Regions from separate parts of the Streptomyces sp. NPDC051563 genome, predicted to be linked through region 1. Evidence: riboswitches for the same ligand, from Rfam matches in the RefSeq annotation. Region 1 holds a riboswitch; each other region holds the start of a gene.
What was found. Region 1 has a riboswitch for cobalamin ahead of ACIA8F_RS08150 (ribonucleoside triphosphate reductase). Riboswitches for the same ligand answer to the same signal wherever they lie in the genome.

Region 1 (3,907 bases):
CACCTCGGCCAGCAGCCCCGGTTCGTCTCCCGCGTAACGGTGCCCGAGCCGGGCACAGTTGAGGGTGACCACGCCGAGGGATCCGGTCTGCTCGGCGCTGCCGAAGAGGCCGTTGCCGCGCTTGAGGAGCTCGGTCAGGTCGAGCTGGAGCCGGCAGCACATGGAGCGGATCATGTGCGGTTCGAGCTCGGAGTTGATGAAGTTCTGGAAGTACGGGAGCCCGTACTTGGCGGTCATCGCGAAGAGCCGCTCGGCGTTCTCGCTCTCCCAGGGGAAGTCCCGGGTGATGTTGTAGGTCGGGATGGGGAAGGTGAACACCCGCCCGGTGGCGTCGCCTTCGGTCATCACCTCGATGTACGCCCGGTTGATCATGTCCATCTCGGCCTGGAGCTCGCCGTAGGTGAAACCGGTCTCCTCCCCCGCGACCACCGGGATCTGCTCGCGCAGGTCCTCGGGGCAGGTCCAGTCGAAGGTGAGGTTGGTGAAGGGGGTCTGGGTGCCCCAGCGCGAGGGCACGTTGAGGTTGTGCACGAGCTCTTGGACGCACTGCCTGACCTGGTCGTACGTCAGCGCGTCGAGGCGGACGTAGGGGGCGAGGTAGGTGTCGAAGGAGGAGAAGGCCTGGGCGCCCGCCCATTCGTTCTGCAGGGTGCCGAGGAAGTTCACGATCTGGCCGACGGCCGAGGACAGGTGCCGGGGCGGGGCGGAGTCGATCTGTCCGGGCACCCCGTTGAAGCCCTCGGTCAGCAGGGTGCGCAGGGACCAGCCGGCGCAGTAGCCGGAGAGCATGTCCAGGTCGTGGATGTGGAGGTCGCCCTCGCGGTGGGCGCGGGCCACGGCGGCGGGATAGACCTGTTCCAGCCAGTAGTTCGCGGTGACCTTGCCGGCGGCGTTGAGGATGAGTCCGCCGAGCGAATAGCCCTGGTTGGCGTTGGCGTTCACCCGCCAGTCCCGGCGGTCCAGGTATTCGGTCACGGTCTCTACGGCATCGACGACAGCAGTCACGGCAGCCCTCCCACGAGGCTCGGCACGGAAGAATGGCGGGCCCTTTCGAGAGCCCGTGCCGGCAGGTGTCGGACTCGTCCGCCGTGGCGGACTCACCGTTGCGGGGCAGTCCCGGATTCCCACCGGGTTCCCTGTTGCCTCGGTCGGGGAGAGGCCCCGCCGAACCGGCAAGACCAACACTACATATGGATGTGAGAGCCGAGAGCCACCACTACATATGGGGTGACGAAGGTCCCGGGCCAAGGGACTTCGGCCTCTAGGGCCCCGCTCCGGAGGCCCGTGGGCTCAGCTGCGGCCGCTGGTGGCCGCGTAGTACTGGAGATCTTGCACCTCCACCGTGCGGTCCACCCGGTAGGGCAGTTCCACCCGGGCCCCGGCCTTGCCGTCGCGCACCACGGAGGCCGAGCCGGTGCCCGGAGCCAGGGGCAGCAGCTCGGCGTGGACCCCGGCCGGGGCCGCACGGGTGTCTTCGGCCGCACCCACGGCCGTACGGATGCTCGCGGGCGCGGTCAGGAAGCTCAGCACCTCCACCGTGTCCCGGGCCGCGGCGCTGCCGCCCCGCAGCGACATCACGAGGGACTGGCTGCCGCTCGGGTCCGCGGCGGCGAACTGGGTGCGCGAGCTCAGGTAGAGGGTGTCGCGGACGATCTTCGGCCAGCCGCCGGTCTTGAACCGGGTGAGGTAGTAGGAGGAAAGGTCCAGGTAGGCATGGCCGTTGTGCAGGGAGGGCGCGAACTGGCTGCCCTCGCTGTAGTCGTTCCACGTGGTGAGCTGGACCCAGTCGGCGCCGTCCTCGATGGCGCGGTTCCATGTGGCGCGCAGGGTCGCGGTGTTGCCCGCCTCGTCGTAGATGCCCTGGTTGGGGCGGGCGTCCTGGACCGATACGGGCTGCATCCAGATCTTGCCCGCGGCGTGGGCGCGCCGCACGTCGCGGGTGGAGCCCTCCTGGCCGACGTAGCTGCGGCTGCCCCACTCGGAGAATCCGTAGCTGATGGGCCCGAACTCACCGCTGTGCGCGCCGAAGTCGAGGAAGAGCGGGACGAAGGCGGTACGGATGCCGTGCCGGGACTTCAGGACGTCCATGACCGTGGTCCACCAGGCGACGCTCTTCTCCTCCGCCTTGAACGGGGAGACCACCAGCCGTCCGTCGGGGAGCCGGTGGGCGGCCGGGGCGCTGCCGAGCTCGGCGAGGAGGCCGGCGAGCACGGCCGGGTCGTCGGTGCCGAGGGAGGTCATGTCCGGCATCAGCATGACCTTGAAGCCCGGATCCACCGAACGGGCCGCTTCCATCAGCAGGTTGCAGCGTTCCCGGTTCTTCCCGGTCAGGGAGAGCAGGTCGAGGGTGAATCCGTCGATGCCGGCGGCGCGGGCCGTACGGACCTCCTGCTGGAGGTTGGCGAGCTCCCAGTTCCCGGTCTTGGGCGGGACGGGCAGCGGGCGGTCGCGGAGCAGGCCGCCGTAGCGCTCGTGCTTGCCGTTCTCGCCGTCCGGGGTCAGGTAGTTGCGGGTGTAGTAGTCGGCGTCGGCGCCGACGTTGTCCAGGGAGAGCGGGTACGGGGTGAAGTAGTGGGCGAAGACCAGCTTCTTGCCGGCGGCGCCGGAGCGCAGGGCGGCCGGCTGCGGCAGGTCGAAGGGCAGGGCTCCGGCGGAGCGCGCTCCGCCCTCCGCACCCGAGCCCTGGGCCGTGGGGTCCGGGGCCGGCCCGTCCGTGCCCTGCGGGGTGGCGGTGCCGGTTGCGGCGGGGCCGCTGGTCGCGGGTGCGGGGCCGTCGTCGGGGGTGCCGGGGAGGATGCCGCCCGGTACGGGTGCCGGGCGGGCCCCCCGCGCGTCGGTGACAGTGCCGGGGTCCCAGGCGAGGCCCGTCGCGGCGCAGACGCCCACGAGGAGGAAGGCGGACAGGAGGAGGCTCAGCAGAGGCCTTCGGCGCCGGAAGCCCGCACGGCGCCGGTGCGACGCGGGTCTCGCGCCCCGCCCTGCCCGACGCCGGTCTGCGCTCATCCTGACCCCTCCCCCGAACGATGCCGTGCCGGGCCCGAACATCGGGCCGCACAGCAGCAGTACAGCGGATTCCGGTCTCCCGGACAACCGTTCCCCGGGGTCCGGGGCGGCCGCGCGGGCCGTACGGGCCGCGACGATGCGGATCTCGCCGTTCGGGTCGGGGCGAGTGCCGTGCGCGGTTGGACAAAGGGACGTGACCTGTACAACTGCTGCGATCATCGGGCGCCGCGGGCTTTTCACCGGAATAGGGAATTCCCCTGGCCTTTCACGAAAACTGGCGCATAATCGTCTCCATGCGGCTTGAAACAACCCTCTTGCCGCAGGTCACGCATGCAGGGGGGCATCGTGCCGATGAGGGATTCCAGGGGCGCCGGCACACTCCCGGCGACCTCCGCGGAGCTGTCCCGTCTTTTCACCGCCGTGCGGCGGGGCAAAGTGGTGACCGTCACCGGACGGTTCCGCGAGCCCCGGAGCCAGCTGGTGCGGGAGATAGGGCAACGGCTCTCGTCCAATTTCTACGACGGCGTCGCCGTGGTGTCCATGGACCGGCGGTTCGCGGTCCGCGACCTGACGGCCGCGCTGGGCTGCGTACCGGGGATGCCGTTCCTGCCGTGCGGGACGTCGAACGCGGCGTCCTGGCTGGCGGAGCGCGACATGCTGCTCGTCCTAGACGGCTGCGAGCACCTCGCGTCGGAGGCACTGGACTGCCTGCGCGAGCTGCTCGCCGTGGCTCCCGGACTGCGGGTCCTGGCCGCCGGGCTCGACCCGCTGGCCTTCCCACCGGACCACGTGCACCGGCTCTGACCGGGCACGCGAACGGGTCCGCCCCGGCCGGCGACTGCCGGCCGGGGCGGACCCGTGGAAGCGGTGGACCTCAGCACTGACGGACCTGAGCCCGGTCGGG
Region 2 (3,907 bases), on a different contig from region 1:
CCCGGGTGCCCCGCAGTGGGTCGCCCAGTCGGGCTTCACCGCCGGCACCGCCACCAAGCTGGCCCTGACCGTCGACGACGGCGCCGGCGGCCTCAAGGTCTGCTCGGTGGCCTTCACCCCGACCGGTACGACCGCCACCCTCGGCGACGTGCTGAACGCCGCCACCACGAGTGCCACCCCGTCGGGCTGCGTCACTAGCGTCACCCCGTCCTCCGGTACCGGCACGATCACCAACGTCAACGGCAAGGCCAACAGCGGCTCCGACATCTGGAAGGTCAGCGTCGACGGCTCGGCCTTCGCCGGAGCCGCCCGCAACAAGGTGATCAACGTGGGCGACACGATCGCCCTGCGCTGGGGCGCCTGATCCCCACGGGTGCTGACCCCGGCTCACCGGGGTCAGCACCCGTCCCGGGCCGGAGGCGGCACCCGCCACCGCCGGCTAGAAGGAGGTCCAGGTATAGGCGACCTCGTCGCCGGCCTTCAGCTTGAACTGGCAGCCACCGACCGGGGTCGGCGTGCCGTTGACGGAGATGCTCCAGTAGGCGGCGCCGCCGCCGCTGACGTTCTTGATCGTGTCCACGGAGAAGTCATCGAACGAGGCGTACCAGGTGCCGTCCCAGGTGAAGTGCTTCTTCTTCGCGGCGTCGTCCAGCGCGGCCGTCGGCGTGGGCACGGCGCTCGGGTTGGCGCCGCCGTTCGTGCCGTCGCACGGGTGCGTGCCGCCGGTGGCGGTGGTCACGTCGTGCCCCTTTGTCTTTATCTTCCCCTTGAACAGAAGCCCGTTGGGGCCCTGCACCGTGAGGCCGACCTTGACCGGGGCGTTCGTGTGCGGTGCCGGCTTGGCGTGGGCGACGGCGGGCGCGGTGGCGAGCGCGAGTCCCAGGGCGGCCGTCGTGACGAGGGAGCGACGGACGAGGTGCGGGCGCATGGGGTGCCTTTCGGGCAGGGCCGGTGCAGCCGGGCCCCGCCGCTGCGGCACCGCCCGGCAGCACCGGTTCCCGAGGGGGCGGGAGCAGGCTGGGGCGAGTCGGCGACTCAAGGCTCCGCGCTGCAGTCCGTGACAGTGGGAGACGGTACGAGCCGCATGGCGGGCTATCCGACTCGGGGCGCGGACGCCCCACACGGTTGCAGGTCAGCGCCGGATTCACACCGGCTTCCCCCTGGCCACACGACGATTCAGTTGTCACCCGGTCCGACCGGGCACACGCATCGTACGGCCGCGACAACGAGCTGACCAGGGGCGCCTTTCGGCCGCTCGGCCCCGGCTCGTCACGGTGCGAGCCGGGGCGGGCGGGGGAGGGGTCAGCCGGCGGCGCGGGCGGCCTGGGCGATGACGGCGGCCACGACGGCCGGACGGGAGACGTAGACGGCGTGGCTGCCGGGGGTCTCGGTGACGGTCGCACCCGCCCGCTCGGACAGGGCGCGCTGAGCGGCCGACGGGATCATGCGGTCGTCCGTGGCGACCAGGTACCACGACGGCCTGGTCTGCCAGGCCGGTTCGCAGACCGCACCGTCGAGGGCGTCGACGCCCCAGGGGACCTGGGAGTCGGCCATGAACGCGGCGCTGACCCCCGAGACCTCGGCCGGCTGCTCCAGCGTCAGCCGCGCCGCGCGGCGGTGACCACGCAGCACCTCACCGAAACCGGGCCCGTCCGCCTCGCCCGCGCCGCCACCGATGACGATCACTCCCATCGGTCCGCCCCCGCCCTTCGCCGGGCCCCGGTCACGGCCGACAGCCTCGTATCACCCACGGCCCATGATGACATCGGGAACCGTCCCGCAGGGCGCACACGGCTCGACCGACGGTGGACCCAACACGCCTCCATCGTCGCGGAGTTGGCTGTTTCCCATCGGTCCAGGGAGCCCCTGCGCCGGCCCGCCGACCCGGCCTGCGCGCGGACCGCAGCCGGCAGATCGTGCTCCGCCGGCTGCTGTGGATGAGCCGATCGTCGGGCGAAGCCGGGCATCGCCGCCGACCCGCTCGTGGAGACGCCGGAGCCCGGTGAACCTCGCCGTTTTGCGGCCGGGAGGCCGGGCAGACGTCCCGGCATGCTGGAGAACGCCGACTCAAAGACGGAGACCGTCACCACCCGCGTGCCGGCGCGGCTGGACCGGCTGCCCTGGTCCAGGTGGCACTGGATGATCGTGATCGGGCTGGGCACGGTCTGGATCCTGGACGGACTGGAGGTCACGGTCGTCGGAAGCATCGCGAGCCGGATCTCCGAGGACGGCAGCGGGCTCTCGATCACCGATGCGCAGGTCACCGGCCTCGCGGCCGCCCTCTACGTGGCCGGCGCCTGCGCGGGCGCGCTCGTGTTCGGCCGCCTCACCGACCTCTACGGGCGCAAGAAGCTGTTCCTGATCACGCTCGGCGTCTACCTGGCGGCGACCGCGCTGACCGCCGTGTCCTTCTCCGCCTGGTGGTTCTTCCTCTTCCGCTTCCTCACCGGCTTCGGCATCGGCGGCGAGTACGCGGCCATCAACTCGGCGATCGACGAACTGATCCCGAGCCGCTACCGCGGCCGGGTGGACCTGATCATCAACGGCAGCTTCTGGATCGGCGCCGTCGCGGGGGCCCTCCTGTCGGTCGTGGCCCTGAACACGGAGATCTTCCCCGAACAGGTCGGCTGGCGGCTGACGTTCGCCCTGGGCGTCGTGCTCGGCCTCGTCATCCTGCTGGTGCGGCGCCACGTCCCCGAAAGTCCCCGCTGGATGATGATCCACGGCCGGGCCGAAGAGGCGGAAGCCCTGGTCGCGGACGTGGAACGGCAGGTGCAAGCGGAGAAGGGCCAGGAACTGCCCGAGCCGGAGCAGCCCATCACCGTCACCCAGCGCCACAGCATCGGCTTCGGCGAGATCGCGAAAACGGTCTTCCGGTCCTATCCGCGCCGCGCGGTACTCGGCCTGTCCCTCTTCGTCGGCCAGGCCTTCCTGTACAACGCGATCACCTTCGGCTTCGGCTCCATCCTGGTCACCTTCTTCCACGTGTCCAGCGGGGTGACCGGCTACTACTTCGCCGTCATCGCCTTCTTGAACTTCCTCGGCCCGCTGCTGCTGGGGCGCCTGTTCGACACGGTCGGACGACGACCGATGATCTCGGGCACGTACATCCTGTCCGGTCTGCTGCTCTTCGGCACCGCATGGCTCTTCGCCGCCGGCCGTCTCGATGCCGTGACCATGACCGCCTGCTGGTGCGCCGTGCTCTTCTTCGCCTCGGCCGGAGCCAGCTCCGCCTACCTGACCGTCAGCGAGATCTTCCCCATGGAGACCCGTGCGATGGCGATCGCCTTCTTCTACGCCATCGGCACGGCGGCGGGCGGCATCTCGGGCCCGCTGCTCTTCGCGAATCTGACCTCCAGCGGGGTCGTGTCCGACGCCGTCCTGGCCTTCTGCATCGGCGCCGCCCTGATGGTGGCCGCCGGAGTGGTGGCCGTCTTCTACGCGGTCGCCGCCGAGGGCCGGTCCCTGGAGTCGATCGCCACCCCGCTCTCCGCCCGGTCCTCCACCGAAACGCACAGCGGATGAGCGGGACGGACGAGCGCCGGCAGGCAGGTCCGCACGGCCAGGACACCGAGACCCGCACGACCGTGTGGGTCGCCCTCGCCGCCAACCTCGCCATCTCCGTGGCCAAGGCGATCGGCGGGATCGTGGCGGGCTCCCCGGCGCTGCTGTCGGAGGCGGCCCACTCGATCGCGGACAGCCTCAACGAGGTCTTCCTGCTGGCCTCCCTCAAACGCAGCAGGCGCCCCGCGGACGCGCGCCACCCCTTCGGCTACGGCATGGAACGGTACTTCTGGTCCCTCCTCGCCGCCGTCGGCATCTTCGTCACCGGCGGTTGCTTCTCGGTCTTCCAGGGAATCGAGGCCTTCCGCTCCGGCGGCAACGAGACCCGCCACGGCTACGTCAT
Region 3 (3,907 bases), on a different contig from region 1:
GAAGGCGGGGCCGTCGTGGCCGGTGCCGGTGGTGGCCCAGCCGCCCTGGTTGAGGAGCTCGTAGCCGGTGGTGGGGGTGGAGCCGCAGGAGCGGTAGACCGGCCCGCCCCAGCGGCTGAAGTCCACGGCGAGGACGGCCCCGGAGGACGTGGTGCACTGCCCGATGGGCAGCGGGGCCGCCCCTGCCGGGGCCGCGGTGGCGGCGAGGGCCGCCACCGTCAGCCCGAGCGCGGCGGCCGTACGGGACAGGGCCCGCAGGACGCGGGTCACGCCTCGCCCCCGGTGGCCGCGCGGCGGCGCTTCGCGGCGCGGGTCAGGCCCCAGCCGCCGAGGGTCAGCAGCAGGGCCGCCGCACCGAGCCCGCCGGCCTGGACGCCGGTGGAGGCGAGGCCCCCGCCGTTCGCGCCGGAGCCCGAGCCGCCCCCGCTCTCACCCGGGGTCACGATGACGGGCGAGGAGGGGGAGGAGGAGGGCCGCACCGAGGTGCCGGGTTCGGGCTGCGGGCCGGTGCCGCTCAGGTCGCGGGTCAGCAGGCCGAAGGAGATGCCGGTGGCGCCGCCGACGGCCTGCGCGGAGGCCCGGACGTCGGAACCGGGCTGGCCGCCCTTGGCGATGGTGAAGCCGCCGTCGCCGTTCTGCTGCGAGGCGAGGAACTTACGGGCCTTGGCGATGCGGTCCGCGTACTTCGTGCCGTCCAGGGACATCCCCTGCACCGCGAGGGCCGCGGAGTTCACGGAGTTCCCGGATGCGCCGGGGAAACCGCCGTCGTCCTTCTGCTGGGCGGCCAGCCAGGCGACGGCCCGGTCGACGGCCTGCTGCGAGGCCGCGTCGGGGAGCAGATCGAGGGCCATGGCCGCCATCGCGGTGGAGTCCACCTCGGCCCCGCTGGCCTCGCCGATCAGGCTGGGCCAGGCACCCGAGGGCTCCTGGAGGCTCTTGAGGTAGGCGATCGGTTCGGCGGCGGCGGCCGTCTCGCCGGCCCGGACCTGGGCGATGACGCCGAGGGACTGGGAGAAGACGGAGGTGGCGTAGGCGTAGTTGCCCTTCGCCGCGCACTGCTTGGGCGTGTCGTTCTTCGCCGCGCAGATGCCCTTGGCGAGCGCGGCCAGCAGGTCCTGGCCGCCGAAGTCGCGGGGGTCGCGGCCCACGGCTTCGGCGAGGAGGGCGGTCTTGCCGAGGGAGCCGCCACCGGCGTACTTGGTGCCGATCAGCGTCCAGTCGTTGATCGTGCGTCCCTTGCCGTCCTTGCCGCTCTTGTCGAGGAAGTCGACGATGCCCCGCAGCGCGGAGTCGTCGCGGCCGGTGGCCGCGAGCGCGTAGGCGCCGTCGATGGTCAGTCCGTAGTCGGCGAAGCCGGTGCCCGGGCCGCTCTCGTAGTAGCGGCCCTGGATCAGACGGCTGTGGTCGGCGAGGTACGCGGAGCCCTTCCTCAGATCCGGCCCGTCACCGGCGGGAGGGGTGACGGGCGGGGTCACCGGGGGAGTGACCGGCGGGGTGGTCGGCGGGGTGGTCTTCTTCGCGGTCAGCGCGACCAGGTCGGTCCTGGCGCCCGCAACGGCGGCCGGGGCGGTCGCGAACAGCCGTGATTCGGTGTCGTCCTCCTCGAAGCCGAAACCGGCCCCCGGGAACTGGTGCCGGGAGAGCCAGGAGACGCCCGCGTCCGCGAACGCCTCGTCGCCGAGGGCGCGCAGGGCCTGGGCGGCCCAGGCGGTGGAGGCCGGGCTGCCGGTCGTCAGGTACCCGGCGGAGGGCCAAGCACCGGTCGCCAGCTGGGACTTCTTGAGCCAGCCGCGGGCCTTCCGCACCGCGGCGTCGTGACCGCCGGCCCGCTTGAGGGCCAGCGTGATCAGCCCGGTGGAGTTCGCGTCGCTGTCGCACCATTCGCCGGAGCGGATGAGGATGGAGGTGAAGCCGCCGTCCTCGCACTGGAGCCCGGTCAGCCGGTTCACGGCGTCGGCCGGCGGTGTCACCCCTCCGTTCAGCAGGGCGATGACGGCCATGGCCTGGGCCTCGGACTGGCCGGTGGTGCGGAAGTCCCCCTTGGTCAGGCAGCCTTCGACGTTCTCGCCGTCACCGATGTCGCGCGGGCAGACGTACGTCAGGAGGTCGCCGAGCAGATCGTGACCGCCGAAGGCGCGGGGGTCCTTGCCGGTGGCCTCGGCGACGAGCGCGAGACGGGCGGCCGCGGTGGCGTCGGGGATCTTGTCCTTGCCGGCCGGGTAGGCGTACGCATCGGTCTGCGCGGGCGCGGCGAGGAAGTCCGCGACCTTCTTGGCCGCCGGGCCGTCCGGGTCGCCGGCCTTCAGGGCGAACACGGCCTCGGTGGTGAGGAAATGGTTCGGGGCGGTGGCGCCCTCGTCGACGACGCGCTCCCCGTCCGTCAGCTTCCCGGTGACCCAGCGGGTGGCCGCGGCGACGTCGACCGACCCCGCGGGCACGGTGGGCGGGGCCGTCGGCACGGTCGGATCGGGGGTGGAACCTCCCCCGGCGCGCACGTCGTCCGGGGAGAAGCCGGGCTTGCCCGAGGTGCCGCCGACGTCGGTGCCGCCGTAGACCCAGGCGTCCACATCACCGGGCTTCGGGGTGCGGGCCAGGGCGCCGAGCGAGCTGTAGGTCCAGCTCTTCTGGCCGGGCGAGGCGGTCCAGTACGACCAGTACGCGGTGGCCTGCGGGGTGAGGACGCAGTCCTCCTTGGCCGGAGTGGGGTACTGCGTACCGGAGTCGAAGGCGCCGTTGCCTATCCGGCAGATGAATCCGTCACCGTCGTGGACGGTGCCCTCGGTGGTGAAGCCGCCGGTGTGCAGCAGTTCGTAGCCGGTGGTGGGGGTGGTGTCGCAGCCGCGCTCGACCTTGCCGCCGAAGGGGCCGAAGTCCACGGCGACGACGGCGCCGGTGGTGGCCGTGCACTGCTCGATCGGATCGGCGCTCGCGGAGCCGGGAACCGTGAGGAAGGCCACTCCCGCACCGAGCGTCAGGAAGGACGCGGTCACGAGGGAGAAGAACCGCCGTCTCGTCCCCGCATGCCGTTGCGCCTGCTGTTCGGTCCCCACCGCGGCCCTCGTCTCTGCCGGGCGGCTGCGTACGTGGCGATGCGCCCCCGCAGGGCTCACTGGCCATGGGGAGGCTGCGACGACCACACCGCAGTCCGCGACGGCGTTCTTCGTACTGTGACCCAGCCCCAGGCATTCCGGCTCACCCGGGACGCCCCGGGCCTACGGTTGCGGGTCAGCGCCGGAATTCGACCGGCTTCCCCTGGTACTGAGCAGTTATCAGCCGGAGTGCAACACGGATGCCGGTGACGCGTCAAGGTGGCATGAGTCTCACGGGGCGCTCCCCCGGGCACGGCGCGGGTCCGGCACCCGCCCGCCCTCCGGGTGGCTGGCGGACCCTTGATCACTCCGGTAGCGTCCTGGGCTGCCACGTGGGGGAATCCGGTGCGAAGCCGGAGCTGACGCGCAGCGGTGTGGGACGGCGGGGGCCGTTCCGAGCCCGAATGCCCAGGCGGCGACGTACTACAGGAAGCCGTACCACGCGTTCCGGACGGCGGCCCTCCGACCATGCCCCGGCCGTGCTCGTGCGCGGTGACGTGCGGGCGTGCTCCGGCGGTGGCCGGCGTTCGCCGATTCCAGGAGCAGGCCATGTCCCGTCCCCGTACCTTCCGCCGCCTCGCGCTCGCGGTGCCCGCCGCGCTCGGCGCCCTCGTCCTCACCGCACTGCCCGCCTTCGCCACCTCCAGCCCGGCGCAGATCGCGACGTCGAAGACCAACGGCGTCGCCTACCTCAAGTCGCTCCAGGCCGCGGACGGTTCGTACGCCGGGTCCGGACTGTCCAACGAGTGGGCGTTCAGCGCCTTCGCCGCCGCCGGTACGGCCGTCGCCGACGTCTACCCGGGCGGCGACACCACGAA

Region 2: another riboswitch for cobalamin. It lies ahead of ACIA8F_RS24765 (DUF4430 domain-containing protein); the one in region 1 lies ahead of ACIA8F_RS08150 (ribonucleoside triphosphate reductase).
Region 3: another riboswitch for cobalamin. It lies ahead of ACIA8F_RS24775 (prenyltransferase/squalene oxidase repeat-containing protein); the one in region 1 lies ahead of ACIA8F_RS08150 (ribonucleoside triphosphate reductase).

The regions. Positions count from the first base shown of each region.
Region 1 covers NZ_JBITDL010000005.1:87,797-91,703, reverse strand. The annotation lists gene ACIA8F_RS08150 (ribonucleoside triphosphate reductase) at 1-1,005, opposite strand, end outside; cobalamin riboswitch at 1,048-1,189, opposite strand; gene ACIA8F_RS08145 (endo-1,3-alpha-glucanase family glycosylhydrolase) at 1,291-3,003, opposite strand; gene ACIA8F_RS08140 (hypothetical protein) at 3,355-3,807, shown strand.
Region 2 covers NZ_JBITDL010000021.1:12,616-16,522, reverse strand. The annotation lists gene ACIA8F_RS24770 (hypothetical protein) at 1-364, shown strand, start outside; gene ACIA8F_RS24765 (DUF4430 domain-containing protein) at 440-928, opposite strand; cobalamin riboswitch at 1,069-1,206, opposite strand; gene ACIA8F_RS24760 (alpha/beta fold hydrolase) at 1,303-1,692, opposite strand; gene ACIA8F_RS24755 (MFS transporter) at 2,050-3,525, shown strand; gene ACIA8F_RS24750 (cation diffusion facilitator family transporter) at 3,522-3,907, shown strand, end outside.
Region 3 covers NZ_JBITDL010000021.1:17,303-21,209, reverse strand. The annotation lists gene ACIA8F_RS24780 (hypothetical protein) at 1-270, opposite strand, end outside; gene ACIA8F_RS24775 (prenyltransferase/squalene oxidase repeat-containing protein) at 267-3,050, opposite strand; cobalamin riboswitch at 3,160-3,298, opposite strand; cobalamin riboswitch at 3,425-3,499, shown strand; gene ACIA8F_RS24770 (hypothetical protein) at 3,639-3,907, shown strand, end outside.